Regions from separate parts of the Pseudoalteromonas sp. SCSIO_11900 genome, predicted to be linked through region 1. Evidence: predicted binding sites of a transcription regulator. Region 1 holds the regulator's gene; each other region holds the start of a gene.
The links. Region 1 encodes sigma-54, which starts transcription at its own class of promoters, with help from an activator protein. Its sites were predicted from a motif close to GTTGGCACGNNNNTNGNNT; they were not measured.
Positions count from the first base shown of each region.

Region 1 (7,885 bases):
TCAATAACCAAGTCGCAGTACCTAAGAAGGCAAATATACCAACAATATCAGTTACTGTGGTTAGTACCACACTGCCTGCAAGTGCTGGATCTATTTTCATTTTTTTAAGCAATAGTGGGATACTAGCACCCGCAATACCTGCTGCAACTAAATTCATAAACATAGCAAACGCTAAAACACCACCGAGTTTGAAATCCCATTGCCAAAGCGCAACGACACCGGCAATTAGGATAGACCAAACCATACCGTTAATCGCGCCGATAGCGAGTTCTTTTAATAATAAAAAACGTTGGTTAGTTTGGTTGATATGGCCCACCGCGATACCGCGAATAACCAAAGTTAAGGTTTGGCTGCCTGCAACCCCACCCATTGACGGAACAATACCATTGAGCACAGCAAGAATTGGTAATATAGCTAAGGTGTTTTCAAAAAAGCTCGCCACAATTGCAGCCAGCAATGCAGTTAGTAAGTTTACACCCAGCCAAATTGAGCGCTTTTTAGAGCTTTTTAACACAGGTGCAAAGGTATCTTCTTCATCATCTAAACCCGCTAAACCCAGTAAACTGTGCTCAGCGTCTTCACGAATAACATCAACGATATCATCAATGGTGATCCGCCCAAGCAAGTGTGCGTTGTCATCAACAACCGGTGCCGATATCCAGTTATGACGCTCAAACAATTGTGCAACTTCGCTCTCATCCATTGAAATAGGAATAGACTCACAGTCTTCATCCATTAACTCATGAACAATTTTTTCAGGGGGATTAGTTAATAAAGTACTCAGCGATAGGGCGCCTAAAAAGCAGTTATTTTCATCAACCACATATAAGTCATCTGTACCCTCAGGTAATTCGCCGCGTAAGCGAATATAACGTAGTACCACATCTAGAGTCACATCGGGGCGAATAGTAACGGTATCTATATTCATCAATGCGCCAGCAGAGCGCTCTTGATACGATAAAGCCTGCGTTGCACGTTCTCTATCTTGAATATCCATAGCGCTAACAACATCTTTATAAACAGTGTCAGGTAGGCTACGTAGTACTTCCCCTAAATCATCATGGCCCATGTCTTCGGTTGCAGCAGCAATGTGCTCGGGTGCCATTTGCGCAATAATGCCCAAACGTACATCTTCAGACAGCTCTTCAAGCACATCACCTTGTACATCAGGATCAACCAGTTGCCAGAGCATACGACGAATTTTATGGGGAGATGATTCTAAAAGAAGTGCGGTATCACAAGGTGCCGTTTTTGCTAGCATGCGCCTAACTTGAACAAATTGACCACTATTTAGTGACTTAGTCACCTGTTTTAGTTGTTGTAGTGGAATATCTTGTTCTAAAGCTTCAGGCATTGGCGTCCTTAATTAAATTTTATTACACGATGATGGGGTATTGCTTTATCTTACTTTATATCAGCAAACTACCTCAACCACTATTAATCTAAGTTTAGGATGATGAGTTAATAATGAACTTTTTTATTCTTGCTCATTAAATCGTTGGTCAATGAGTTCACCTATTGCGCTAAGTGCAGGCTCAGCGTCGGGGCCTTCGCATACCACCTTAACTTCTTTGCCTTGGCTGCTTTCGAGTAACATAAGTGCCAGCACGCTATCGCCAGCGGCTTGTTTGTCATCTTGAAATAAAGTGATTGTGGCATCAAATTGCACAGAAAGCTGAGCTAATACTGTCGCCGCTCTAGCGTGTAATCCTAATTTGTTTTTTATTAAAAATGTATTTTCTAAGCGCATGACATGTTCTCGCAAGCTTTATTCTTGTTCTCGGTGGCGAATTTTTACATTGGGATGACTCATTGCAAAGCTTTCGCCAATGGTTTGCGCTAAATAAACAGAGCGGTGTTGCCCACCGGTGCAGCCAATTGCAATAGTTAAGTAGCTGCGATTATTTCGTTCTAAATGCGGCAGCCATGTTTGCACAAATGTTTGAATTTGCCATGTAAATTTTTGCACTATACTGTGACTTGCTAGGTAGTCTTTTACTGGTTGATCCAGCCCTGTAAGTAGCTTTAGTTCAGGCTCCCAATGCGGGTTTGGTAAAAAACGGGCATCGAATACGTAATCTGCTTCTTTAGGGAGGCCGTGTTTAAAACCAAATGACTCAAAGGTAATGATCAGTTGTTTATCTTTTTTTCCGAGTATTTTTTCACGAATAGACTCAGCAAGCTGATGCACACTTAAATCTGTGGTATCAATCATATAATCAGCACGATTAATCAATACATCAAGCAGTTGTTTTTCTTTTTTTATGGCTAAATCAAGCGGCAAAGAATCAATAGATAAAGGGTGAAGACGACGCGTTTCCGAAAAGCGTTTTATTAATGTTTGATCGTCACTGTCTAAATAAAATACCGTTGGTTTAGTAAAACCAGGTAAATATTCAATGATTTCATTAAACTGCTGTTGCTCTTTAGGTAGGTTACGTACATCAACACTCACAGCAATTTTATTATAACTGTCGGAAACACTGCGCACTAATGATGGTAATAAATTAAGAGGAATATTGTCTACACAATAATAACCTAAGTCTTCCACAACGCGTAACGCCACAGATTTACCTGACCCTGAGCGACCGCTTATAATTATTAATTCCATTTACCACCTTTCTTTATTACTACGATTGACTGACGATAACCTGATACAGTTCGCTATCCGATTTGGCGGCGCGTAACTGTTTACAAAATTCTTTATCATTGAGCTTATCAGCAATCGTGGCTAGCGTCTTCAAATGCTGCTGATTATCGCCATCGGGAACAATTAACGCGACAAAAATGTCAACCGGTCGGTTATCAATCGCATCAAAATTAATAGCTGTTTCGCTCACTAAAATCAAAGCTAGGGGTTCTTGAGCACCACTCATGCGACCATGTGGAATAGCAATGCCTCGACCAATGCCTGTACTTCCAAGCTTTTCTCTTGCAGTTAATGCATTAAGAATATCTTGTTGTGTTAAATAGGGCAGCTTATTGTGAGCCAATTCACTGATAAATTCTAAAATTCTTTTTTTACTATTAAAAAGGACCGCAGCTTTACTGCAGTCCTGACAGATAAGTGAGCTTAGTTTCATAGTGTTAGTGTCGAGCAAGTTTCTCTTTGTGTTTAATTACTTGACGATCTAGCTTGTCAATGAGCGAGTCTATAGCGGCATACATATCTTGATGCTCAGTAGAAGCAAAAATCTCAGCGCCACTAACATGAACGGTTGCTTCAGCTTTTTGGTTTAGTTTTTCTACATCGAGAATAACGTGCACATTCGTTATGTGATCAGTGTGCCTCTGTAACTTCGAAAATTTGCTATTTACGTAGTCTCTAAGCGAGTCGGTAATATCTACATGACGACCAGTTAAATTCAGTTGCATAAACATTTTCCTCTTTGTTGTACGCCTTAAATCAAACTTTTACGTTGATTAGACGGGGGAATAGCTAGAGATTCGCGATATTTTGCTATAGTTCTCCTCGCTACTTTAATTCCTTGCTCTGCCAATATATCTGCAATTTTACTATCACTCAATGGTTTAGCTGAGTTTTCTGCAGCGATTAATTTTTTAATTAATGCTCGTATTGCTGTTGATGAGCATTCGCCACCATTTTCAGTACTTACATGGCTTGAAAAGAAATATTTAAGCTCAAAAATGCCACGTGGTGTGTGCATGTATTTTTGCGTAGTAACACGTGAAATAGTCGACTCGTGCATTTCCACCATTTCAGCCACATCGTTAAGTACCATAGGCTTCATCGCCTCAGGACCATGTTCAAAAAAGGCCTGTTGTTGCTGCACAATACAGTTAGTTACTTTAAGCAGCGTGTCGTTTCTACTTTCTAAGCTTTTTATAAACCATTTAGCCTCTTGTAAGTGCGAGCGAATAAACTGGCTATCACCACTTGATTTAACCGTACGCGACATAGCTGCATATTGGCTATTTACTCTGATCTTAGGCATGCTATCTGGGTTTAGTTCAACCACCCAACGGCCTTTTACTTTTTTAACCGACACGTCAGGAATAACGTACTCAGACTCTTCTCTGACAATAGTGTCTGCCGGTTTTGGGCTGAGCGTATGAATCAGCGTCATGATTTCTTTAAGCTCATCTTCTTTAAGCTTTGTTTTTTTCATCAACGTGCGATAATCACGCGCAGCCAGTAAATCAATATGATCGGTTAAGATCATTTTTGTTTCGTTTAAAAAAGGTGTGTCTTTATCAAATTGATTTAGCTGAATACACAAGCACTCTTGTAAACTACGCGCGGCTATTCCCACTGGATCAAATAGTTGAATACGCTTTAGTACCGCTTCTATTTCGTCAAGTTCAACTTCATCTTCGGCGTCGTTTTCTTGGTTAAAGCTTTCTAATATTTCTTCACAGCTAAGGGTTAGAATCCCTGAGTCGTCCACAGCTTCTACAATTGCAATAGCTATCGCTTCATCGGTAGGGCTAAACGGCGTCAGTTGAAGTTGCCACATTAAATACTCATGCAGCGTTTCAGTCGAAGAGCCTTGATAAATAGATTCATCTTCTGGCATTGGGCCCGATGAAGAGGCAGGCGCAGCACTCATATATTCATCCCAAGTGACATCCATAGCCATATCATCGCTAATGGTGTCTTTGGTCATTGCTTCACCGCTATCTTGCTCATACTCGCTAGGTTTATCGTCGGCTGAGGCACTTAGCGTTAAGTCATCGTTATCGGCTTTTTGTTCGTTTTTACCTGCAGTGTCTTCGCTGTAATCGTGTTCTTCAACTTCAAGCAAGGGGTTGCTATCGAGCGCTTCTTGAATTTCTTGCTGGAGATCCAATGTACTGAGTTGCAATAAGCGAATTGCTTGTTGCAACTGTGGAGTCATTGTAAGTTGCTGGCCCATGCGCAGCTGTAATGATTGCCTCATGTATCTCTAACAATCCTTTTAAATTACGGTCTGTTGACCTTTACGATTAAAATTTGTTCAAACTAGGGGCGGTTTAATTGCGGCGCGAGGTTTGTAACCTAGTGGGCTAAGTCAAAACCGAGCAACAAAGAGTAAATCGTCCCTAGGCAGAACCCGAAGGGCAGCGCCTGTTTGGCATTGATGCTGCGTTATCGCCTATTTATGGGGGAATACCACACCACATAGGCTCTGCCTTGCCTAAATACCAAACAGACTGCTGCAAATTCAACCTTGATAGGTCAACAGACCTAAGTATGATTAATCTTAGCAGATGCTTAGTGGAATAACACACATATTAGAGCTTGAACTGCTCGCCCAAATAAACATCGCGTACTGTTTTATCGTTTAATACGTATTCAGGAGTGCCTGATGCAATTAACTCCCCATGAGAAACTATGTAGGCTTTTTCACAAACATCAAGTGTTTCGCGCACGTTATGATCTGTAATAAGGACGCCAATGCCACGGTTTTTAAGATGCTCTATAATCTTTTTAATATCTAATACTGAGATAGGATCAACCCCCGCAAAGGGTTCGTCTAAAAGGATAAATTTAGGGTTTGCTGCAAGCGCGCGAGCAATTTCAACGCGGCGACGTTCACCACCTGATAAAGCCATACCTTGACTATCGCGGATATGCTGAATGCTAAATTCATCAAGTAAATTATTTAAAGTATCTTCGCGTTGTTGTTTATTTAATTCTTTACGTGTTTCTAAGATAGCCATTAAGTTTTGATAAACAGTCAGCTTTCTAAAAATAGACGACTCTTGCGGTAAATAACCAATCCCTAAACGCGCTCGGCTGTGCATCGGTAATAAAGTAATATCTTTATCATCAATTGATATTTTGCCTTTATCGCTAGGTACAAGGCCTACAATCATATAAAAGGTGGTGGTTTTACCTGCACCATTAGGGCCAAGTAACCCCACAATACTGCCAGCTTCAACCTCTAGGCCAACGTTTTTCACCACTTCACGACCTTTGTAGCTTTTAGCTAATAGCTCTGCTTTTAATGTGCTCATGGTTGGCCTTTATCATCTTCTTTTTTATTTTCAACAGGCACTAAAATAGTGTGTACACGGTCTGTTGAGTTTTCGTCTTTTTCTGCGCTAATTAACTGCTGCTCGATATCGTAAGTGATACTTTTAGCTGTTATTTTTTGACCTGCTTGAGCAATGCTTGCATCGCCGATTAAGGTTAAAAAACGCAGCGACACATCGTAACGCACTTCATTAGCACTGGCGCTCATTATGGTGCCATCAGCTTGTGTTTCTTCAAAATATGCAGGGCTGCCTGTGGCAATTAATAACTGTTTGTTATCGCCTAGGTTATCGCGTTTATGCACTTCTAAACGGTCAGCTGTGATACGGCGATTACCATGAATAATTTCAACATTTTTCTCAAAAATGCCTACGTTTTCTTTTAATTGGCCTTCTTGTTTATCTGCACTAATTGAAATTTGATTCGCAGCGGGGGCTTCAGCAGGTTCAGCGCCATTACTGTTAAAAGCAATTAATAGTGAGGGAACAATTAAAATTTTAAATAGATTATTGGTCATAATATAGGGTTCGCGTATGGTTAATAAGTTTAATCACCTCGGTTTTTAAATCTGCCTCAAGGCCTTTACCTGTGATTTTTAAATTAGGTCCTGTAATAACGACAGGCTGCTGTGATTGCATGGTTAATAGTTTTATATCAACATTGATGGTCTGGGCGGTGATCGTATCGATCATGGCGTTATCTACTAAGTTTTGAGCGGTTACATTACCCTCTAACACCAGTTGACGGTCGTCGTAGAGGGTGGCTTCATCGGCGTTAATACGCCATGTTTGCTGCTCGTTGTATAGAGTGAATATAGGCTTTTCAAAAAAGGTAAAACCGAGTTGTTGATACAACTCCATTTTTACCGCAGTTACCTTATGGCTCACTTTACCTTGTTCATCATAAGCCGTTTGTTTTAGCTCAATAGCGGTATAATCAGGCTTAGCAATAACTTGTGTTTCTTCGCTTGCAGTAATATCAACCTTAGTAAAATAAGGATACCAGAGCCAAACCATACAGCTTATGAATAAAACGCTCAGTATAATGCGCGCTACATTCATGAACTCGTTCCTTGGCTAGTCAGTGGCTTGCTATTTTCGAGCATAAGTAAGTCTGTCAGCTCTCTTACCGCACCAAAACCGCCGGGTAGTTGGGTTACATAATGTGATAAACGTTTAATAAGTGGATGAGCATCGTTTACGGCAACCGCAAAACCGACTTGCTCCATTACTGGCATGTCTGGGCCATCATCACCTATATAAGCAATTTGATCATCGCTAAGCGCTAATTTTTGTTTTAATTCTTGATAGGCTATAAGTTTGTCTTCTTGGCCTTGATATATATGTTGTACGGTTAAACTGCTCATACGTTGCTGCACTATATGAGAATGGCGCCCGGTGATCACAGCGACTTCAAAACCGCTGTTAATCAGGGCTTTGATACCAAATCCGTCTTTGGTGTTAAATGCTTTGAGTTCTTCACCTTGGTTTCCAAGGTAAATACGCCCATCAGAAAATACACCATCAATATCACAAATTAATAGCTTTACTTTTTTTGCGCGCGCCTTTGCATCATCACTTAGCGGTTGATAGAGATCTTCAAATTGCATTTATAGCACTCCCGCTTTAAGTAAGTCTTGCATATTTAGTGCGCCAATCGGTTGATTATGCTCATTAATTACAATTAAGCCATTAATACGTTTTTGTTCCATAATATTTAACGCTTCAGCCGCGAGCATCTCTTGGGTGGCTGTAGTACACGACTTGGTCATCACAACATTAATTTCAGTGCTATGAATGTCAATACGTTGCTCTAAAATACGGCGTAAATCGCCATCGGTAAACAGGCCTGATAATTGCTGGTCACTATCAACAATAGCGGTCATGCCGAGTCCTTTGGCCGACA
Region 1 covers NZ_KK070023.1:1,306,898-1,314,782, forward strand. The annotation lists gene mgtE (magnesium transporter) at 1-1,354, opposite strand, end outside; gene BG00_RS06060 (HPr family phosphocarrier protein) at 1,478-1,750, opposite strand; gene rapZ (RNase adapter RapZ) at 1,769-2,611, opposite strand; gene ptsN (PTS IIA-like nitrogen regulatory protein PtsN) at 2,631-3,083, opposite strand; gene hpf (ribosome hibernation promoting factor) at 3,088-3,375, opposite strand; gene BG00_RS06080 (RNA polymerase factor sigma-54) at 3,402-4,901, opposite strand; gene lptB (LPS export ABC transporter ATP-binding protein) at 5,236-5,961, opposite strand; gene lptA (lipopolysaccharide transport periplasmic protein LptA) at 5,958-6,497, opposite strand; gene lptC (LPS export ABC transporter periplasmic protein LptC) at 6,487-7,041, opposite strand; gene kdsC (3-deoxy-manno-octulosonate-8-phosphatase KdsC) at 7,038-7,589, opposite strand; gene BG00_RS06105 (KpsF/GutQ family sugar-phosphate isomerase) at 7,590-7,885, opposite strand, start outside.

Region 2 (7,885 bases), 580 kb from region 1:
AGGAATGGCTAAGTCTGCGAGTTTAATCACTTCTACTTCAGCGCCACTTTCTAAAGCAAAGCGTGCCGCTTCGTTAATGAGTTTTTGATGAAAGCTATCTTTACGTAAGCTACCTGCTAGGGCAATAATTTTTGGTGTTGTCATGAGCTGCTCCTGATAATGAGTTTGTATAATGTGACTTTAACAAATAATCACTTGCAGAAAAGCCAAATAAACGCAAAACTTGTGTGCGCATATGCACAGATTAAAGAGTAGTTATCATGGCAATTCAATTTAATGATTGGCAAGACCTGAAGGTTGCTTACGAGGTAGCGCGCTTAGGTACTTTAACTGCCGCGGCCGAAGTGTTAGATGTTCACCATAGTACGGTGCTCAGGCGAATAAATAACTTAGAAAAAAGCTTAAATGCGCGACTATTTCATCGCCATGCTCGCGGCTATAAAGTCACAGAAATTGGCGCTAAGTTATTTACCACAGCACAAGCGATTAATGGTGAACTAGAGCGCCTACATAATGACATTATTGCTGCAGATAGCACCTTGCAAGGTAGCTTGTTACTCACCACAGTTAGTGGCTTTATTGATGTATTAAGTGAGGTGTGCGAGCAGTTTCAAACCTTGCATCCGCAAGTGCAATTACAAGTGATTATGGATCAAAAACGCTTACGTTTAGATCATGGCCAAGCACATATCGCAGTAAGAGCTGGACCCAGACCGGATGAGGGTGATTATATTGCTCAGCATTTAGCGGCGCTCTCGTCAGGATTTTATGCATCAAAGCATTACATTAGCCGTTATGGGTTGCCACAAACATTAGCGCAACTATCGCTGCATAGCTTTGTGTCAGGTGTAGCAGGGTATAACGCCAAAGTGCCTTACTTTGCATGGGTTGATGAAAATATTCCCCCGTCGCAAGTTAAGCTAAGAGTGTCAGAAACCTCAGAAGCGACCCGCGCCATAGTTAAAGGGCTCGGTATTGGCGGATTACAGCATGATGTTGCAGCGCAATACTCTGATTTAGTCCCTGTACTGCCTAATGAACTGAGTTGGCCAACCGATTTGTGGCTGGTTACGCATCATTTAGTGCACCGAACAGCAAAGGTTCAAGCGTTTAGTCAGCTATTAAAAAATTATTTTAAGCAGCGAAAGTTAAGTTAACTAGGCGACAACGATTTTTTTATTGAAATACCTAAGCGCTTGGCTAGCCGTGTTAAATTAGCACGGTCGACCTGTAAACTGCGCGCGGTACTGGCCCAGTTATAATTATGTTGTTTAAGTTGCTGTATTATAAGTTGCTGCGTATAGGTATCTGTGGCTTGCTTTAACGAAATGTTGTTTGCTAAAGGTGGGATTACAAGCTGGTTTGAGTGTTCAAGAGCTAAGGTGTTAACAGCGCTTAAATTTAGCTCACAATGCTCAGGTTCAATAGTAATAATTGGTTGCTGCCACTGATGTTGTTTAGCCTTTAATGCAGCCCGATTAATCACATGCTCAAGCTCCCTCACATTGCCTGGCCAGTCATATTTTTTAAGCAGCAGTTGCGCTTCAATGCTGAGTTTTAGCTGTTTAATAGCGAGCTTGCGGGCTGTTTTTTCTGCAAAATAGCCGGCTAATAAAATAACATCTTCATCACGGGCTTTTAAAGGCGCTACGCTTAACGGGTACACACTTAGGCGATGATATAAGTCGGCGCGAAATCGCCCCTGTTCTACTTCGTGTTTTAGGTCGCGATTAGTTGCTGCAATCACTCTAACATCAACATATTTAAGTTCATCTTCGCCAACGGTTTGTACTTCACCACTTTGCAGTACCCGTAATAATTTACTTTGCATTGCCAGTGGTAGCTCGCCTATTTCATCCAAAAATAAGGTACCGCCATCGGCTAACTGAAATTTACCTTGGCGGGCATTTTGGGCGCCGGTAAAAGCGCCTTTTGCATGGCCAAAAAATTCACTTTCTGCGAGGTTTTCAGGCAGTGATGCACAATTTAAATGGATCAATGGCTGATCTTTGCGTGCTGAATGCAAGTGAATATTACGCGCCACCAACTCTTTGCCGACCCCAGTATCACCTAAAATTAATACACTAAAATTAGAGGCTGCAACCAGCTTTATTTCGTTTTTAAGGGTTTGTATTACTGGGCTTTGGCCAATAATTTCACCACCATCGCGTTTGAGTGCCTCACGGTTTAACGCTTGTACTAATTCATTTGAATGCTGAGCATGCTGTTTATAATGGGCAAGCTCTAGAGCTGTTTTAAAGTGTGCGCTACACAAGGTTTGTAAGGTGTTGAGTGTATCAGCCGTAATGCCGTCAAACGCATCAGCGTTTAGGCTATCAAAGGTCAGAATGCCAAGTAGTGCGTTTTTATCATAAAGGGGTAACCCTAAGCAGGCATGCACTGGAATATCACCGGTTTTAGCCAGTAGTAGCCCGTCGTATGGATCAGGTAGTGGACAGTCATGTGCAAATTGCAGAGCCAAACGACTACTGCAGATGGCTTTAAGGCGAGGGTGCTTCGCAATATCAAAACGTCGTCCTAGGCTATCGGGCATAAGCCCTTTAATGGCTAAGGGCTTTAATTGCTCGCCTTGGCGAATTAACAAGGCGCTAGCATCACTTGGAATAACACGTTCAACCGTGGCTAAGAGCTGCTCAAAACTGTGGGCATGTAAGGTGCTTTGTGCAAGCTCCAAGGCAACTTGAGTCAAAATGACCTGTTAGTGTATTTTTACATGTTTTATAGTAGGTCATAAAGACTCATCTTGTAAAGTGAGTTAATTTAACCTGTTGAATATTATGGGTTTAATTAGTTGGCACGCTCTGTGTAATGCTAAGTGCAAGCAGTTAGTTATTACATAGGAAATAAACATGTTATCTGAAAAAACTATTGAGATTGTAAAAAGTACAGCTCCATTACTTGCAGAAGCGGGTACAGCCGTCACCGATCATTTTTATAAGCGCATGTTTAGCCATAACCCGGAACTTAAACATATTTTTAATATGACTAATCAAGAAACGGGTCGTCAGCAATTTGCATTATTTAATGCGTTGGCTGCGTACGCGCAAAATATTGATAATTTAGCCGTGTTAAAAGAGGCATTAGCTAGAATTAACCATAAGCATACCAGCTTGAATATTTTACCCGAACACTACCCTATTGTAGGGGCGCATTTGATCGGCACACTTAAAGAGCTTATTCCTGAGCAGTTTACTGCCGATGTTGAATATGCGTGGCGCGAAGCCTACGGTGTACTTGCTGATATTTGTATTACCGAAGAAGCGGCATTGTATGCGCACAGTAAAAACAACCATGGTGGCTGGGCAAGCACGCGCCAGTTTGAAATTACTGATAAACATGTTGAATCTGAATTCGTAACTAGTTTTACGCTGACACCTGTGGATGGTAAAGCAGTTATTACCTACAAGCCAGGACAGTACATTGGCATTAAAGTTAAGCCTGAGGGCGCAGAATATGAAGAGATCCGCCAGTATTCTATTTCGCAAAAGAGCAATGCTAAAAACTATCGTATTAGCGTTAAAAAAGAGTGCCAACCAAAGCCTGGCGTGGTGTCTAATTATTTACACTCACTAGAGCAAGGCGCACGAGTAGAGTTATACCCGCCAGCGGGAGATTTTATTTTAAAAAATGAGGCAACTCCAGTTGTACTTATTTCAGCAGGTGTTGGCCAAACCCCGATGATGGCAATGCTGCAAACGCTACTTAGTGGTGATAAAAATCAAGCGATTAGTTATTTGCACGCGTGTGAAAATAGCCGCGAATTTTCATTTAAAGGGTATTTAGCGCAGCAAACGGCAATGCATCCACAGCTAAAAACATTTACTTGGTTTAATCAAGGTGGCGAGGAGTGTGATTTCACTGGGCTAATGGATTTAACGGTGCTTGAGGCATCATTACCTATTAGCGAAGGGGCATTTTATTTGTGTGGACCAGCATCATTTATGGCTTACGTAAAAGGCCAGCTACTTGATTTAGGTGTGCAAAGCTCAAATATTCACTACGAAATATTTGGACCACACCAAGCGTTTTAGATTAATTAAAAGCGTGTGTTACACACTTTTAATTTAAACTTACAGCTTTTTACTATTTGTGTTGGCAGCATAAGCTTGTTGTTGCCAAGCATTAAATAGCTTTTGTTGTTTAGCTGAAATTTTTAAACCATACGTTTTTTGCATGTAAGCGTACGCATCGGCAATGCGTTTACGTGCATGAACAGGCGGTTCAACAACACGTTGTTTAAAATTAACTTTAACCTCACAACGACCATATTGCGTCGCGTTTTGGGCTAACATGCCAAAGCGGTAGTTTGAGCGATCGGCGTTAATTTCACCAATTGCAGGGGCTAAATTGTTTATATCGGCTTCCATCAAGCGAAACTTAGCGCTAACTTTGCGGCAGTTTTTACGCCCACCATCTTGCCAGCATTGTAACTGGTGACCAAATTCCCATGCAGGGACAATATGTTCCCATTCAATTCGCAATGCACGTTGATTTACTTTGCCTGAGCGGGTTAGTGTGTTGCGAGGCACGTAGCCACAATGGGTAGGGTCGGGTACTAACTTTTTGCCTTGTTTTTTTATATCGCAACCACAATAAATACTTTTAGCGTTTTCGGGAAGGGTATTAATTAAGTGCTTTTTGGCACTCGAAAACCGCGTAAATTGTTCGCCCATTGCTGAAAAACAAGCACAGCAAGCCAACAAAGCTAAAATAAACCGAATCATATCCATCACATACGTGAACTACAGGAGCGGCTAGTTTAAGGCCTAGAATAAAAAAGTAAACCGCCGCCGGCATGCTTTAATTTTAATTTGCGTATTTTGTAGAGGGCGTTTTTTAGGAGTAAATAGTGGGCAATATTCAGAGGCTAACGCTAAAAACGCGTTAATGCAGTGATTCTTGCGTTGTTGATTTGGTATAACGGTAAAACTGCGTTAAAGTTTGCAATGAAATTAATAGAGGGTAAAAACGAGATAATGTCGGAAATTCAATTTTTAAATGTAGATCTAGAGCTTGAGTCAAAGCAAGATATTAGCGTATTAGTTGCTGATTTAAAAAAGGTCGCAACTATTTTACATTATGATAAAGACGAATACCGTCAACTTGCTCGCATTGAGGTTGCAGGTGAAATAACCACGCCAGATAAAGCGATTAATCACTTGTGCGAGTTAATCGAGTCGTGTTCACGCAATGCATTAAAGCAATGGTTGAGTTGTTCACGCAGAACATTCGATATGGGTTTTGAGTCTGGCACTTCGCCAAAATGCTTTAACCAAGCTTTACATGCAGATACCTTGTTACGTATATCTGCAATTGGTGCAGGTGTGGAAATTACTATTTACCCTCTCGAAAAGTAATTTAACCTCAACCTTGGTTAACAGATTTACTAGCCTTTTCGCTCTACTACGGCTGCGGTCATACGTGATACGCAGCAAAGCTCATTGCGGCTATTGGTTATTTTAATATCCCAAACCGAGCTGCGTTTGCCGATATGATAAGCTCTCGCTGTGGCCGTTAATGTGCCATTGCGTGATGCCTTTAAATGACTTGCACTGATCTCTTGGCCAACACAATAAAACCGATTGAAATCAACCACAAAATTAGCGGCATAACTTGCTACTGTTTCAGCAAGTACCACATTTGCGCCACCATGAACGATACCCATAGGGTTATGATGCTCTGGAATTGCCGGCATAGTTGCCACTAAGTAGTCATCACCAATTTCACTGATCTCTATTCCCATGGTTTTCATGAGTGTCCCTTGGCCTGTAATACCTTGATCTAATTGCTTACAAAACTCTAATGTAATCGGTTGATGCCAAATACTCATGCTAGCTCCTTGGATAAGTAATCGAGAATTAAAATTTATTAATATGATAATGCGTTGCTAATAATTACATTTATTACCCTGCTTTTAAAGTAGGTTATTGTTTGATGATAACGGCATATAAGGCATTAATTTATATTTGCGATTTTTAAATAACTGTATATACTCACAGTTAATTGTACTGTATGGAAAACCAGTTGTATGCGACCATTAACGAAACGCCAAGCGCAAATACTCGAACTCATTAAAGTGTTTATTAAAGACACTGGTATGCCTCCTACACGTGCCGAAATTGCACAAACACTGGGTTTTAAAAGTGCAAATGCTGCAGAAGAACACTTAAAAGCATTGGCCAAAAAAGGTGTTATTAAAATGAAGCCAGGCGCGAGTCGCGGAATTCAGCTTGTTGAAGAAGAGGAGCCAGAGCAGTTAGGCTTACCTTTAATTGGCAGGGTGGCTGCCGGTGAGCCAATATTGGCGCAACAGCATGTAGAAAGCCACTGTAAAATTGACCCTTTAATGTTTAAACCTGCGGCCGATTTTTTATTGCGTGTTAACGGTATGAGTATGAAAGACATTGGTATTATGGATGGTGATTTACTTGCTGTGCATAAAACCCAAGTTGCCGAAAATGGACAAGTTATTGTTGCCCGTGTTGACGACGATGTAACCGTGAAGCGTTTAGAAAAAGCGGGCAGAAAAGTACTCTTACATGCTGAAAATGATGAGTTTTCAGCTATTGAGGTCGATTTAGAAAATGAGTCGTTCAATATTGAAGGCTTAGCGGTAGGTGTTATTCGTAACGCTGACTGGATGTAGTATTAAAGCATAATTTAGCGCTTAATAGTGATTAGGCGCTGGGTTTGTTAGCAGCACAATGTCTAACTTATCAAATGTATGACTATATGTTGTTAAGTGCTCCCCCTATCATAAATAAAATCACTAAATACTTTATAAATAAACAAATTTACTCTGCTTTTTTAAGTTAACAATTTTTTATATTTCTATCCTGTAATTTCAATACACCCCTTACTAAACCTGACTCTTAGATTAATTGCCTGACTAGTTGCTATTTTTTTAGCTGCGCATTTTAAAAAATACACCTTGTTTATTTTTCATACTCACCTTGCTTATTGTTTATTTTTTAACTAGTTATTAAAGAGCTGGAATAAAAATAACTCACAGCTTAGTCGTTTTGAGAACACACATTTACTAAATCCAGCACCCTTATAAAAAATAAAAATAACGAATAGGCGTTTAAGCCGTATGCCTCTTCGCTTTGCGTCAGCAATAGCATCAAAGGAGCCGTCACATGGGTAAGCTGAGTTCTTCCTTGTGGCTTATATTGTTTGTTTTTTCGCAGAATGTGCTTGCTAATAGCCAATATAATATGCGTAAAGGCGTAACCGATATAAGTAATAATGTATACCAACTGCACATGACTATTTTTTTAATATGTTGTGTGATTGGGGTGATCGTGTTTGCCATTATGTTTTGGGCACTCATTCATCATCGCAAATCTAAAGGGGCTGTCCCTGCCCAATTCCATGAAAGCACCAAAGTAGAAATACTGTGGACTGCGATCCCTTTTGTCATATTAATTGTTATGGCCATTCCTGCGACTAAAACCTTAATTGCCATGGAGGATGCCAGCAAAGCTGATCTCACCATTAAAATTACAGGCTCACAGTGGAAGTGGCATTACGAGTATATGGGGGAGGACGTTGAGTTTTATTCCATGCTAGCTACCCCTCAAAATGAAATAACCAACCTTGCTGATAAAAACCCGAATTATTTACTCGAGGTCGATAAACCGCTGGTACTACCAATTAATCAAAAAGTACGTTTTTTAATGACTTCAGATGATGTTATTCACTCATGGTGGGTGCCTGACTTTGCCGTTAAAAAAGATGCAAACCCTGGGTTTATTAACGAAACATGGACCAATATTAATGAGGTTGGTACTTACCGTGGGCAGTGTGCAGAGCTTTGCGGTAAAGATCATGGTTTTATGCCTGTTGTGGTAGAAGCTAAAAC
Region 2 covers NZ_KK070023.1:728,321-736,205, reverse strand. The annotation lists gene BG00_RS03445 (NADPH-dependent FMN reductase) at 1-144, opposite strand, end outside; gene BG00_RS03440 (LysR family transcriptional regulator) at 261-1,157, shown strand; gene norR (nitric oxide reductase transcriptional regulator NorR) at 1,154-2,710, opposite strand; gene hmpA (NO-inducible flavohemoprotein) at 2,871-4,052, shown strand; gene BG00_RS03425 (endonuclease) at 4,092-4,745, opposite strand; gene BG00_RS03420 (hypothetical protein) at 4,998-5,378, shown strand; gene BG00_RS03415 (PaaI family thioesterase) at 5,408-5,851, opposite strand; gene lexA (transcriptional repressor LexA) at 6,050-6,667, shown strand; gene coxB (cytochrome c oxidase subunit II) at 7,161-7,885, shown strand, end outside.
Region 2: hmpA (NO-inducible flavohemoprotein) is a predicted target of sigma-54. The motif match lies at 2,812-2,830, and genes of this name have one in related genera.

Region 3 (7,885 bases), 220 kb from region 1:
GGGTGATTGTTTCTTGTTTACCCATTATTGTGGCACTTTTAGCATTTTTCATGCTCAAAGAGCATATTAGTAAAGCTATTGTGGTGGGCTTTACGCTGTGTATTGGCGGCAGTATTTTACTGACCTTGCTCTCACCGAGTTCAAGCCAAGCCCCAAACCCATTACTGGGAAATTTTTTAGAATTAATGGCCATGGTGTGCGCGGCATTTTATACCGTGTGTATAAAACATTTAGCTAACCGCTACTCCCCGCTCACATTAATTGCTCTGCAAGGCGTGAGTGGTAGTTTGTTTTTTGCTCCGTTTTTATTATTTATTGACCTACCCAGTGAAAACCAACACGATTTAACCGCACTAATGAGCATATTGTACTTAGGCTCTTGTGTTACTTTGGGTGGGTACGGCATGTACAACTATGCAATTAGTAAAGTGTCGGTATTAACCGCCGCGGCTTACTCTAATTTAATCCCTATTTTCACTTTAATTTTGTCAGCCATTATCCTCAACGAGGTACTAACTCTTGGCCAGTGGATCAGCATATTTGTGGTGTTTATAGGCGTAATGATTAGTCAACGCCATCAAGAGCTGGTGGTCGATATTCCTAACTCAACTTCGGGTGAGGATATTTCAGCCGACACTAACCATCTTAAATCGGTCCCCGAGGCCAGTGAATCAAAAGGGTAACAGGTTAATAAATACAACCCTGATTGCTGCAAAAAATCGGTGTTGTACTGATTAATTACCTCAACGTGTGTTACTGAATAATGCTGCACTTGGCCATTTTTAAGTTGTAGAGAAAATTGCTCCCCCACTTTAGCGTTTTTTAAAAACGCAAAGTGGGTATCGTTGTGGCCAGCAATAAGTGCTCCTTGCGAGTTACCAAAATCAGCCCCACCTAACTCCCCAGCAGGTAAAAAGTGGCTCGGCGCAAACGCTAAGTTTCTACCACTTGCGCCATCGAGCACGGTTAGTCGTTTATTATGCTTTGGCCATATAATTTGTGCCACTGGGTAACTATCAGCATAAAACCACGGCTTAATTTTTTTATTGGGCGATTTAAGGGTCGTTTGCCATGCTTGCTCTATTAACACTTGTGCAAGCCACGCCTTTGCCTGCATGTATACACCATGGCCAAACAAGCTCAAACCTAAGGCAAGTAAACCTATGCTTAGCCACTTTTTCATTTGCAGCGCCTTACTAACAACAGGCCACCTAGTAGCATTAAAGCCCCAAACACAATATGCATTTTGCTTTGCCCATCAGTTTGCGGCAAGCGCATACTCATTCCTTGCGGCATTGAATTAGCCACTTGTGTAGTTTGTTTAGCAACTTCTTTTATGGTCGTCTCTTCTATGGCAATAAACGCAGTAAATGGGCTAAGTAACTGATGCTCAAGCGCAAGTTGCTGCACTTGCTGTTTTACTTCACTTTGTTGGTTGTATAGCAATAATGACTTTATTTTTTGACGTGCCCAAAGCTTATCAATTCCTGTGGCTTTTGAGCTTGCTTGCGGATTAAGCTTAACCTTAAACTCCCCATGCGCCGTTTGCCCCGTAAAAGTAATTGCATCGGTAGTGTCTAATTTAATAGCCACCATAATAGGCTCAGCAAAATATAGGTCAGGCAAAGGTGAGGGCCAAAAATCTAAACTCTCTTCATTTTTATTTGTTAACGCTAAATTAGTCATCGCCGGGTGAGCAAGTTTATCAAACAACTGCTGCATTTTCGGCTGCACATCATGAGCACTGCTTATAAAGGTGTAAGTTCCCTTGCCTATATCAGCGGCACGACGCATAAAATAACGGTTAGGCGCGCTACCAATGCCCACGGTAAATAAACGGCTATCACCTAAAGCATGCGCAATATGTTTAAATAACTGATCTTCGTTACTTACGCTACCATCGGTTAAAAATACCACTTGGCGTACAAACCCTTCAAACTGTGTACCATCGAGTACTGCATCAAGTGCGCCTTTTATTTCAGTTCCGCCATCGGCTTGTAAATTATAAATAAAACGCTCTGCGCGACGTAAATTAAAGTCACTGGCAATTAATGGGGTCTCACTCATGGCTGCAACCTCATTATTAAAACTGACAATATTGAAGCTATCATCACTATCTAATAATGATAATGCGTAAAACAGCGCTTTTTTTGCTTGTTCAATAGACTGCCCATGCATAGATCCCGAAGTATCAACAACAAACACCATTTCACGCGGTAAACGCTGAGATTGAGTAAAACTATCGCTTGGCGGCATTAACATTGCTAACGCATACTGCTCACCATTTTGTGCTTGCTGAGTAAAAAGTGCAGCTTGCGCTTGCGCTATTTGAAGTGGCTTAAACTCAAGTACAAAGTCTCTATTTATGGCTTGCTGTGGTTTTAGCGCAATGCTGTATTGCCCAAATGCAGGGTTTTCAACATTAATTTGATGGTACTTAGCATTTATATCAACCAATTCTAAGCCTATATCCATGTTAATTGTTAAGCTTAAATCGCTGGCATTTTCCGCCTCATTGGTTTGTTTTGTATAAACAGGGCTTAACCACCCCTGTGGAGTGAACAAAGGTGCATTAGCGCTTTTTATCGCATGTTTATCTTGATCATCGTTAACTTCCCCTGTTATTGCATGATAGCGTGGCGTAATTGTGGTTGGAAAATGAATCGCAAAGGTTCCGTGTTGGTAATCAATAATCTCTTGATACTCAAGCGTTATAACTATTTCTTCTCCTGGCCCTACATTTGCCACATTTGTTATAAACATATTTGCACGTTGCTGTCGCAACAATGAAGCTTGTTTGCCTGCTTTTTTGGCAGCTTGGTACTGTTTTTCAGCTTGGCGTTTTTTTGCTATTTTACCGTTAATCACTCGCTCACCAATACGCATGGTCATTGCTTGCACGGCGCTTTCATCGGGTAAAGGAAATATATAACGTGCATTTACTGCAAAAGGATTTTCATTTATGTAGTGCTGCGTTACTACAACATGATTAATTAGTCCTGTTAGGGTCATTTTTGCATCACTTTTTAAAATAACCCCAGGATTAACCGCCACTCCTTGGCTATCAAACAAGGATAGTTTTGGCGACTGTGCATGGCTTTTAAAGCTGGCCAAAAGCACGATAATAATAAAAAGGCTTACCTTGGTAAGCACTTTGGTGGGTTTACTCAACATAAATCACTCCCTCGAACGCACGCTGTTAATTGCTTGCTGTTTGATTACTTGACTGATTTAGCGCACGGGTAGTGAGAGTAACGCGTCTGTCAAAAAAGTTATCTTCAAGGGTGTTACTGCTTGCTATGCTTTGCTGCTCGCCAAATGCTTGTGCGCTTAAACGTGTATGGCTTACACCTTGTTTAATTAAGTAACTTTTTACGGCGTTTACTCTGGCTTTTGAAAGTAATAAGTTTGCTTGCTCTTCACCACGCTGATCGGCAAAGCCACTTAAATCAAGTGCGAGTTGTGGCTGGCTTTTTAATAACGCAACTAATTGATCAAGCTGCTTAGCAAAATGAGGAGCAATATCGCTAGAGCCTGTTTTAAATTGCACTGTCATCGCCAATAAATTATTAAGCTGTGATTGCGTTAATTGCTCATTCTGCTGAGCCAATAGCTCAAGTTGCGCTTCTAAGTGACTGTTATGATTAAGAACATGTTGGTAGTCGTTGGTTTTTTCTGCCATAACTGTTAAAGCTTGTTGCTGCTCGGCAATAGTTTGCTCAGCCACCTTGGCATCGCCAATTAAGCCACCAGCAAATGCACCTACAAACGCGCCAATAGGCCCACCAACAACGCCACCAATAATGGCACCTGTGCTTAGGCCGACTATGGTTTCCTTTTTTGCTTCTTTCGATGGAGTATCCGCGGCAAAAGCAGGAGTGCAAAAAGTACTAACGAGTGTGAGTGCGATTAATGTTTTCTTCATGGTCTATTCCTTACTATTAATAATGGTTGGCAAGCTATTGGTTGGCACTTGCGTTGTATCTGTAATTTCAATAGTTGTATTAAAACACCATGAAGTGGCAACAAAAGGGATCAAAAATGGCAAACTGCTGAGCAATTGTGGCAAAAAAATGGCAATTGTGTTTTTAACCGTACTTAGCGCAAAAACTTCGCTATAGTGCGCCTAAGTCAATATGAGTAATTAATAAAAATGAAGAAAATAGCCATCATTGAAGATGAAACCGCAATCCGCGAAAACTACATAGAAATGCTGAGCGCTCAAGGCTATCAGGTGAGTGGTTATGAAAACCGCCCTCAAGCAGAAGCGGCCTTTAAAGAAGCGCTTCCCGATTTAGCCATTGTTGATATTGGTTTAGGCCATGAAATAGATGGTGGCTTTTTACTGTGCCAAACACTGCGTTCACTGTCTAAAACCTTACCGATTATTTTTTTAACCGCTCGCGACAGCGAAATAGACACCGTATGCGGCCTGCGCATGGGCGCCGACGACTACTTAACCAAAGACATTAGCTTAGCCCATTTAGCTGCGCGTATTGGCGCACTATTTCGCCGTATGGAAGCATTAGAGCAACCCGCCGATGCTAACGCATTAATAACTCGCGGCCAACTAACGCTCGATATGCAACGTATGCAGGTGCTTTGGCAACACCAGTTAGTTGATTTAACCGTAACTGAATTTTGGATGCTGCATTCACTCGCTCAGCGACCAGGACACGTTAAAAGCCGTAACGATTTAATGAGTGATGCTAAAATTTATGTAGACGACAGCACCATTACCTCGCATGTAAAACGTATTCGTAAAAAGTTTATAGCACTCGATAGCCAGTTTGACTGTATAGATACCGTGTATGGCATGGGCTACAGGTGGGAGCAACCCACATGCTGAGGTTTGGCCTACGCAGTAAATTTATCCTACTTTCGTGCTTTTTGTTTTTGTTGCCATGGCTTGGCTACGAATATGTATGGGAAATGGAAAAGTTTTTACGCCAAGGCCAAGAAAAAACGCTGGTAGGCACCACTCGCGCACTGGCCACGGCCCTGCACGAACGCCCCGCTTTATTTGACGAACAAACCAACTTTTTAGATCAGGTGGTAAAAGGTCGCGATCTCTATGCTTATAATTTAAAAAGCCCGATTCAGCTCGATGGCAAACTCAACGACTGGGACGCTTATCAATCGCTGTTTTGGCTTTATGATAAACGCTACTTACAAACAGCCAATGATAACCATCAACTGAGCAACTTATCTTTTAGCCATATGGTAGGTAAGTTTGATAATTACTTATATGCTGTATTTAAAGTCACAGATGACACTGTAATTTACCGTGCTAAAAACAGCCTCAGCATTACCAATAATGACTATGTAAAAATTGGTCTAAAAAATCCTGATGGACTATTTAATACTTATATTATTGCTCCGCGCCAAGATGGCTGGGTCAACGCATTTGATGCCAACAGTAAAATGCCTTTTACTAAAATTCAGGGCTTTTTTAAACAAACTGAAACTGGCTACAACCTTGAGCTGCGCTTTCCTTTGAGTATGCTTGGCAATAAACTGGGGTTTGCCATTGCCGATATTGATAGTAAACAGCCAAGCCAAACACTTAATATTATGTCTACATCCAACTTAAATAACCCAAATGATTTGGGCTCAGTACTGGTGCCCTCCCCTGAAATAAACCGTATATTAAAAGGCATGGGTCACAGCGGCAGTCGCATTTGGGTGGTCGATAATCATCACCGTGTTTTAGCGCAATCGGGCAATATTCAAAATGCCGATGGCGTATGGGCTGATGGACTAAAAAATCAAGCGCCAAAAACCGCATGGCAACGCTTTGAACAAACCTATTTGCATCCTTTGTACTATAAAATTTTAACCCGTCCCGAAGATGAGTTTATAGACACCCTACACGATGTCGCCTCAATGCAAGGCACTCATTTAGCCAAAGCACTCAAAGGCCAACCCGCATCGTCGTGGCGACTCACCCCCGACAATAAAGCAGTGATATTATCGGCTGCGTATCCTATTTGGATTGAGGATAAGGTGATTGGCGCAGTTATAGCTGAAGAAACCACCAATGGCGTGCGTACACTGCGTAATAAATCACTGGAAAAACTGTTTAATGTGATTTTAGCGGTTATGCTGATTGGTACTGTGACTTTGTTCTTTTTTGCTTCGCGTATATCGAGCCGCATTAGGCAACTACGCGATACCGCAGAGCAAGCCATTGATGCGCAAGGACGAGTAACAGGTCATATAAATTACAGCGATGCCAATGACGAAATTGGCGATCTGTCGCGTAGCTTTTCAAATATAGTGAGCCGCCTTGGTGGCTATACCGATTATTTAGAAAATATGTCGTCGCGATTATCTCATGAGCTGCGCACGCCGGTTGCGGTTGTACGTTCATCTCTTGAAAACTTACAAAGCTTGCAGCAAAGTGAACTGAGTCAAAAATACCTTGAGCGTGCCAGTGAAGGGGTTGAGCGCTTAGGGAAGATAATTACCACTATGAGTGAAGCCACCCGCCTTGAGCAAAGCATTCAAAGTAATGAGCCAGAGCCGTTTGATTTGCAAAAGGTGATCAATGGCTGCATGCAAGGCTACCAGCTAACTTACCCTAACCAGTTATTTACACTCAACATTTGCCAAAGCACACTGCCAATGCAAGGTGCCCCTGAATTTATAGCCCAACTGCTCGATAAGCTAATAAATAATGCCTTGGAATTTAGTGAAGCCAACACCGCGATTGAAGTTAGTCTTAAGCAAAGCGAAAACAAAGCAACATTAACGGTAAGTAATACAGGTACTTTATTGCCTGAGGGGCTTACTGAACATATTTTTGATTCTATGGTATCGGTGCGCAGCCAACAAATGCAGCAACAACCGCATTTAGGTTTAGGACTTTATATTGTCAGGCTGGTGTGTGATTACCACAAAGGTACAGTAACGGCGCACAATAATGAGCAAGGTAATGGGGTGGTATTTACTGTGAGCTTGCCACTTAATAACTAAAGGTTCCCTAGAAGCTATGCCTCTTTTTTAACAAGCGATACAAAGTATCCATACGCTTATGCGCTTGCTGCACCTTTGCTTGCGCCTCAACTTTTATAGTTAAGATAAGTAGTAACAACAGATAAAAACTAGGCTGAGCTAATACGTCTGGGAACATCAATGAAACAAATGCGATATAAGCAAAACTGCCAAATAATCCCTTAAAAATATCAAAGGGTTTAGATGAGTGTTTTTCAAACTCATCTTCAAGAACTCGTTTTTTTTCAGCTTCGCTTATCGCTAATTTTGCGTTAATTTGTTCTGGTGTCATTAAATTAACTCCTTTTAAGATAAATACAATTATGGATATGCAGCTTTCACTATTAAGAATGATAAGCAAACTCAATTGTATCGCTATTTGGTAAAAGTGACGAGCAAAAAAGGCTGAAACGTCCTAGTTATAGCAAGGACGTTTAAAAATGACTTAATGCAATATTACAATCAGTTTAAGTGACCTTGGGAGTGTTAGTGTTTAAAAACGCTTTAATGCAGTCTATTTCTGCCTGTTTGACCGTTTCGCCTATTTCGGGGCCCTTTTTGCCGCTTTTAAGCGCGTCTTGCACTATCTGCTTTTTATCCATTTTTTGTAGTTCATTGTGAATAGCACGTAATTTAGCGGCTTGTGGATAGGGCTTATCCACCAGTGTTTCGCCTCGCCCTTGTGCATCACACTGGCACGCTTGAGTAAAGGCAATAAAACGCTCTGGGTGCACTAGTGCATTTAAATTAGTGACGATTAATTTATGAATGGTTTGCGGCCTTAATTGTTCAAGTGTGTGGCAAAGGGTATGGTTATCACTGGTGAGCACGCCGATATCACGAAAGCGATTAGGTACTTTTAAACGTTCACAAAAGGCCTCAACTACAG
Region 3 covers NZ_KK070023.1:1,531,181-1,539,065, reverse strand. The annotation lists gene BG00_RS07105 (DMT family transporter) at 1-683, shown strand, start outside; gene BG00_RS07100 (class GN sortase) at 578-1,183, opposite strand; gene BG00_RS07095 (marine proteobacterial sortase target protein) at 1,180-3,174, opposite strand; gene pdsO (sortase-associated OmpA-like protein PdsO) at 3,200-3,925, opposite strand; gene pdsR (proteobacterial dedicated sortase system response regulator) at 4,154-4,849, shown strand; gene pdsS (proteobacterial dedicated sortase system histidine kinase) at 4,843-6,978, shown strand; gene BG00_RS07075 (hypothetical protein) at 6,986-7,288, opposite strand; gene BG00_RS07070 (multifunctional CCA addition/repair protein) at 7,464-7,885, opposite strand, start outside.
Region 3: pdsR (proteobacterial dedicated sortase system response regulator) is a predicted target of sigma-54. The motif match lies at 3,951-3,969, and genes of this name have one in related genera.

Region 4 (7,885 bases), 1.0 Mb from region 1:
ACTACAGACCCGCGTGTGGAACCTAACGCACGACGTTTAAGTCATGTCACCTTTGCCGAAATGCTTGAGCTGGCAAGTTTAGGCGCTAAAGTGTTACATATTCGCTCTGTAGAATCTGCTGGTAAACACAATGTTCCTCTGCGGGTGTTATCTAGCTTTAAACCCGATGAAGGCACGTTAATTAGTTTTGAGGAGTGCGACGTGACAAGCAATGTCGTATCGGGTATTGCATTTAATCGAGATGAGTGCTTAATTAAGGTGCATGGAATGCCGCAAGGCACCAAACATCTTGCAAAAGTTTTGAAACTTTTTGCTGATAATGGCATCGAAATAGATATGATTAATCAAATTAATCATAAAGTTGAAAAAGTCGACTATGTTTTTACTGTGCATTTAAATGATTACTTAAACGCACTTGATTTGTTAACGGCTGAGCAACAGCAATTTGATGCACAGGCAATTGACGGATCGACCAATGTGGCGAAAGTGTCAGCGGTGGGTATGGGGATGAAATCTCATTCCGGGGTAGCGAGCTTATTTTTTGATTCGTTAGCACAAGAAAACATTGATGTGATGTTTGTTGCCACCTCAGAGATCAAAATTTCAGTTTTAATAGATGAAAAATACCTCGAGCTGGCTGTTCGTGCATTACATAAGACATTTTTAACAGAAAATGAATAGATTGAGGGTTTTTACTTACTTTTTAGTCTAATTTTAATTAAAATGTTTGTTCGGAATCTTATAATTTTATTGGAACATGGGAGCAAGAGAATGCTAATACTAACTCGTAGAGTAGGCGAGACCCTGATGATTGGTGACGAAGTAACCGTTACTGTTCTGGGTGTTAAAGGAAATCAAGTTCGTATCGGTGTTAACGCACCTAAAGACGTATCAGTTCATCGTGAAGAAATTTACATGCGCATACAAGCTGAAAAGTCTAACCCTAATCCGGGCAATGCTTAATCAACATAGTATAAAATGTGCTAGTTAATATAACTATGACATTTGTAAAAGCCACTCACTGAGTGGCTTTTTTGTTTATAAAATCAATCGTTTCTTCGTCGAGTATTGCCTTAGAAATGTATTGCATACCGCTTTTACTTTTTAACAATAGTCCACAATCTGTAGTAATAATTTCGTTAATGTCGTGCCAAGCTAACTGGTAATTTTTGTAATGATTGGTTGATTTTATTCCGTCTTCGTCGAAGGTGAGAGTGACTTCAGAACCAGACGCTCTGCTTAGCATTTGCCTGGTAACCCACCATGGGCGGCGATAGTAAAAGGCGATGCATTCGAGTAGGGCTAGCATCAGCAAAAATGTACCTAGGTAATGATCTCCTAAACCATAAATACCAAATAATCCCAATACAACAAGCAGTGCTAATAAAAAATATTTAGGTTGCGCGCGTTTACTATAAGGCAGCGATTGGTCGAAGCATTCATAAAAGTAAGGTTTATCGAGTTTATAGGTTGTCGTAAATACCATGCATCTATACTTAAAAGCTATTTTTTATCATTTTAGCAAGCTATGTGGTAAATGCGCAGCTTAAAAAGAATTAATAGTTCAGAGTTTATAATTAATGGGTAGCAACTTGGCGACTAATACTAAACACAAAAAAAAGCGACCAAATGGTCGCTTTTTAAAAAGGGGGCTGAATTAGCAATTTGTTTCTTCAGCGTTGACACCTTCTTTTACTTCTTCACAGGCATCTTCTACTTTATTTTGAACATCTGTCACGGCTTCGTCGATGCGTTCACCGGCTTCTTCTGCATGATTGTCTTCACAACCCATAATAAATGCACTTGCGAATAGGCCAATAGCTGCTGCTTTAAGTGTTGATGATTTCATAATGTAATTCCTTGTATATAAATTTAAAAAGTTCGTTGTTTCTTATCTACTTGGGGCTTTTACCACGTAAAGCGCCAGAGACAAGTGAAATAACCAGTAAAACTATAAAGATAAAAAATATGATCTTAGCAATTCCTGCTGCGGCTCCTGCAATACCACCAAATCCTAAAACGGCTGCGATTAGTGCGATCACCAAAAATGTAATTGTCCAGCGTAACATTGTCATCTCCTTGATTTATCTAAGTGTTAAAGTGTTGTTTTTATATAAGCGAGTAATATGCCAGTATTTTATTTTGTTTTAAATCAATAGTTTAACTTATCTTTTTGAATTTGGCTTTATATTAGGTTGGTAATTTTTACGGTTTTATCTGTAACTTATTCACAGTGGTGTCTGATGAGATAATAAATAGTTTTTACAGTCGTTATTTTGGTAAGACCAATTAGCATTTGCTTTGGCAGTTTTTAGTGGATTAGCTCATTTGGTATATTTTTATGTGTTTTTACAGAATATTAGGGTTTTTATATATTCTTTATTTATAACGAACATTTTTACCATCTATATATATAGGTTAAATAAGCTATTTTAGGTGGTGTTAACCTTATTGGTGATATGTTACTTTTAGATTAATTGGTTTTACCAATTTACAATGTGTAGACAAAAGAGTAGTTTTTGTTACTATTGGTGAATATTTATTTAAATAAACTGACTTTTTATGTATTCAGTTTTGAACAGGGGAGAATTATGGATATAGGGGCTTTGCTTACAACTGCAGGCAATTTAATGCTAACCGGTATGGTGGGTGTGTTTGTATTTCTTTCTTTATTGATTGGTGCAGTGACAGTTATGTCTAAGCTGGCTAGCAAATTTTCTCAGCCAGAACTTGAAGTATCACAGAGAACACCATCTTTTAAATCTCAAGGTGTGCCAAATGAGCACATCGCTGCAATTAGTGCTGCCATTGCTCAGTACAAAACAAATAATAATTAGAGGAGCATACCAATGGCTAAATTAAAAATAACAGAACTCGTACTTCGAGACGCCCATCAGTCGCTTTTAGCTACCCGCATGCGATTAGACGACATGTTACCTATTGCAAAAAAAATTGATGACGCAGGTTATTGGTCTATAGAGTCTTGGGGTGGGGCTACCTTTGACTCATGTATTCGTTATTTAGGCGAAGATCCTTGGGAGCGTATTCGCGCGCTTAAAAAGGCGATGCCAAATACACCCCAGCAAATGTTACTTCGCGGTCAAAACTTATTGGGGTATCGCCATTATGCTGATGACGTTGTTGAAAAGTTTGTTGAGCGCGCACACAAAAATGGCGTAGACGTATTTCGCATTTTTGATGCCATGAATGATGTACGTAACTTAGAAACTGCTATAAAAGCGGCGGTTAAGGTAGGCGCGCATGCCCAAGGTACGATTTCTTACACGGTAAGCCCAGTACACACATTGGATATGTGGCTAACACTTGCTAAGCAACTTGAAGAATTAGGTTGTCATTCAATTTGTATTAAAGATATGGCGGGATTGCTTAAGCCTTATGATGCAGAAAAACTGATTAAAGGCTTAAAAGAAACGGTTTCAATTCCTATTGCCATGCAATGTCATGCAACAACGGGTTTAAGTACCGCAACGTATCAAAAAGCGATTGATGCCGGTATTGATATGCTCGATACGGCTGTATCGTCTATGAGTATGACTTATGGTCATTCAGCAACTGAAACAATTGCTGCAATCGTGGAAGGTACTGAGCGTGATACTGGGCTTGATTTAAACCACCTTGAAGAAATTGCAGCTTACTTTAGAGACGTACGTAAAAAGTACGCTGCGTTTGAAGGCAGTTTAAAAGGTGTTGATGGCCGAATTTTATTAGCCCAAGTGCCAGGTGGTATGTTAACTAACATGGAAAATCAGCTTAAAGAGCAAGGCGCTGCTGATAAACTAAACGAAGTATTACTTGAAATTCCACGGGTGCGTGAGGATTTGGGCTTTATTCCATTAGTTACACCGACCTCGCAAATTGTTGGTACTCAGGCAGTACTTAATGTGCTTACTGGCGAGCGCTATAAAACCATCACCAAAGAAACCGCTGGCGTATTAAAAGGTGAGTATGGTTCAACACCTGCTCCTATGAATAAAGAGTTACAAGAGCGTGTACTTGATGGCAGCGAAGCAATTACCTGTCGCCCTGCAGATATTATTAAACCTGAACTTGAAACTTTAGAAGCTGAATTAAGTAAACTTGCGCAAGAGCAAGGCTTAACGCTTGCTGATGAGCAAATTGATGATGTGCTCACGTATGCCTTATTCCCACAAATTGGTTTGAAGTTTATTAAAAACCGTAATAACCCTGACGCATTTGAACCTGTTCCCAGCGCTGATGATAGCTCAAATAAAGCACCTGAAAAATCAGCGGCAAACAATAAAGGCGTTAAGGCTGAGCAATACAGCGTTAAAGTAGATGGCAAAGTATACGATGTCGTGGTTGCTCAAGGCGGTGAGCTTAAAGAGGTGACGCTAAAAGACTCTGAGCATATTCCGCAGTCGGCATCAGTTGTTTCAGGTGAAACTCTTAATGCGCCACTTGCCGGTAATATCTTTAAAATTAAAGTAAAGCCAGGTCAGGTAGTAAATGAAGGCGATGTGGTGATTATTATGGAAGCCATGAAAATGGAAACCGAAGTACGCGCCATGCATACCGGTACAATTGCAGACGTGCTTGTCTCTGAAGGTGATTCAGTGTCAACCGGCGATGCAATGATTGCATTAGCTTAAGGAGTAATTAGAGGATGGATGGTATTTTAAACCTCTGGCATGCCACAGGCATTGCTAACTTTACATTTCCTGGGCTGATCATGATTGCCGTTGGTTGTTTGTTATTATTTTTAGCTATAGTTAAAAACTTTGAGCCGCTACTATTACTGCCCATTGGTTTTGGTGCTATTTTAACTAATATTCCTGTGGCAGGTTTATCTGACCCTGGTGGCTTACTTTATTATGTTTACTATGTAGGTATTGATACCGGAATTTTTCCGTTATTAATATTTATGGGAGTGGGCGCGCTCACTGACTTTAGTGCGTTAATTGCCAACCCGCGTATGTTGTTATTAGGTGCTGCGGCGCAGTTTGGTATTTTTGCTACCTTATTTGGGGCTATTTTACTTAACTTTATCCCAGGGTTTGAGTTTAGTTTACAAGATGCGTCAGCAATTGCCATTATTGGTGGCGCTGATGGGCCAACCGCTATCTTTTTAGCGTCAAAACTGGCGCCTGATTTATTAGGTGCTATAGCCGTGGCTGCGTACTCATACATGGCGTTGGTTCCTATTATTCAGCCGCCTATCATGCGTGCGTTTACAACGCCTGAAGAGCGTAAAATTCAAATGCCAGAACTGCGTAAAGTATCAAAAAAGGAAAAAATTATTTTTCCGCTGATGGTACTTACTTTAACTGCGCTCTTTTTACCAGCCGCCATTCCACTGGTTGGTATGTTTTGTTTAGGTAACTTAATGCGTGAGTCGGGTGTGGTCGATAGGCTAAGTAACAGTGCTCAAAACGAAATTATTAATATAACCACCATATTTCTAGGACTAGCGGTAGGCTCTAAGCTTGCTGCCGAGCAGTTCTTAACAGTGGAAACCATTGGTATTTTAGTACTGGGCGCAATGGCGTTTGCTATTGGTACGGCCTCAGGTGTATTTATGGCAAAAGGCTTAAATAAAATATCAAAAACCCCAATTAATCCATTAATTGGTGCAGCGGGTGTATCGGCTGTTCCTATGGCGGCTCGTGTAGTTAATAAAGTCGGTCTTGAAAATAACCCGCACAACTTTTTACTGATGCATGCCATGGGGCCTAATGTAGCTGGCGTACTGGGAAGTGCTGTTGCTGCAGGTATTTTATTAGCACTTGTTGGCTAGTAATATTTAATCCAACCATTAGCGCAGTTTACTGCGCTTTTTTTTGCCTAAAATTTAATGTTTTAGATTAAGCGGTTTCTTGTATAGGGTTTTTTGTTTAAAGTAATCACTCTTCATTTTTTTAAAGGGCTGTCAAATGTTACACACACCGCTGGCAAAATATTTACCCAAGGTTAGTAAGCTTGTATTTGGTTGTATGGGTTTAGGAGGTGCTTGGAATAAAGACGCCATTAACAGTGGGCACTTAAAGCAAGCCCATTCATGCATAGACGCAGCATTGGAAAGCGGGATTAACTTTTTTGATCACGCTGATATTTATACTTTAGGCAAAGCTGAGCACGTTTTTGGTAATGCGTTGGCTGAGCGCCCTGAGCTTAGAGAACAAATGTATATTCAGTCTAAGTGTGGTATTCGCTTTGCTGATGAGAAAAACCCGCAGCGTTATGATTTTTCTGCTGATTGGATTGAGCGTTCTGTTGAGGGCTCACTTAAACGATTAAATACCGACTACTTAGATGTGCTTATGTTGCATCGCCCTGATCCATTAATGGAGGTGGAGGAAGTTGCGCAAATATTTAGCTGTTTAAAAGAAAGTGGCAAAGTGCGTCATTTTGCAGTTTCAAATATGTCTCAACATCAAATAAGGTTTTTGCAGCGCGCTTTAGATATGCCAATTGTGGCAAATCAAATAGAGGCCAGTTTACAAAAACATCAGTGGGTTGATGAGGGCATTTATGTGGGTAATGCCGATGGCAAAGATATTAACTTTACCCCAGGGTGTGTTGAGTATTGTCGTGAGCATGACATTCAAATTCAGAGTTGGGGCAGTTTGTGCCAAGGTTTATACTCAGGCGGTGACCTGTCAAAAGCGTCACAAGCGGATGTAAACACGAGTATTTTAGTTAGTAAGCTTGCTGTTTTATATGGCACAAGTGCAGAAGCTATTGTATTGGCATGGCTACTTCGCCATCCTGCATCGATTCAGCCAATTATAGGCACAACTAATGTAGATCGTATTAAGGCATCGAGTGATGCAATTAATATTAATTTAAGTCGAGAGCATTGGTATGAGTTATATATTAGCGCGAAAGGCTGCGCTTTGCCGTGAGTTAATACCCGTTTCAATATTATTTGAACGAATTGGTATAATACAAAGGTGTTGATATGAATATATTTGTCATTTTAATTAGCTTAGTGATTGCTTTGGTGATCATTATTCCTTTGCTAGAAAAGTACCAAAGTAGAATGGGGCTAGAGGGTGCTACCAAATACAGCAAGTATATTTGGCCATTAGTCATGATATCTTTGGTTGTGCAGCTAATTTACGTACTTGTAAATTAAGTTTGAAACTTAAATATCACACACAAAAAAGCCTTTGCGGGTAACCCCAGCAAAGGCTTTTTTATTTAATCAGTGAAGTGGTTATCTAAGTGCTAGTTGTAGCTCACGACTGCGCTCTAGTTGTGCGATAAAGTTATCAGCAATAGGCTTAAATTTAGCAAGCTCTGAACGAGGTAATGGTTCAGACTTAGGTAGTTTTACGGTTTTAGGGTTACGGTGAACGCCGTTAACCAAAAACTCATAATGTAAATGCGCACCGGTTACACGACCAGTTGAGCCAACAGTACCTATTTTTTCTCCCTGTTTTACCTTTTGCCCTGTTCTGACTAGGCGCTTGTTAAGGTGTAAGTACTTAGTAACATATTGAGTACCATGGCTAATAAATACGTAATTACCATTATATTTGCTATAGCCTGCTTTAATTACTTTACCATTACCCGATGATACAACTGGCGTACCGGTACGTGCAGCGTAATCAATGCCGCGATGTGCTTTCACTTGTCCTGTAACGGGGTGTAGGCGGCGAGGGTTAAAGCTTGAACTAATATATTTGAAATTAACAGGCGCCCGCAAAAAGGCTTTTTTCATACTACGGCCTTCAGGGGTGTAAAAGTTACCGTCTGTGTGACGAATAGCGGTGTAACGCTCACCTTGGTTTATAAATTCAGCGGCAATTATTTTACCGGTGCCAATAAACTCACCGTCAACAAAATGAGACTCATAAATTAAGCCAAATTCGTCACCCTTGCGGATGTCGTTTGCAAAATC
Region 4 covers NZ_KK070023.1:278,355-286,239, reverse strand. The annotation lists gene BG00_RS01305 (aspartate kinase) at 1-681, shown strand, start outside; gene csrA (carbon storage regulator CsrA) at 772-963, shown strand; gene BG00_RS01295 (YcxB family protein) at 1,019-1,486, opposite strand; gene BG00_RS01290 (hypothetical protein) at 1,658-1,849, opposite strand; gene BG00_RS17220 (DUF1328 family protein) at 1,896-2,069, opposite strand; gene BG00_RS01280 (OadG family protein) at 2,592-2,837, shown strand; gene oadA (sodium-extruding oxaloacetate decarboxylase subunit alpha) at 2,850-4,631, shown strand; gene BG00_RS01270 (sodium ion-translocating decarboxylase subunit beta) at 4,646-5,776, shown strand; gene BG00_RS01265 (aldo/keto reductase) at 5,913-6,884, shown strand; gene BG00_RS17755 (hypothetical protein) at 6,941-7,117, shown strand; gene BG00_RS01260 (peptidoglycan DD-metalloendopeptidase family protein) at 7,199-7,885, opposite strand, start outside.
Region 4: BG00_RS17220 (DUF1328 family protein) is a predicted target of sigma-54. The motif match lies at 2,116-2,134, and genes of this name have one in related genera.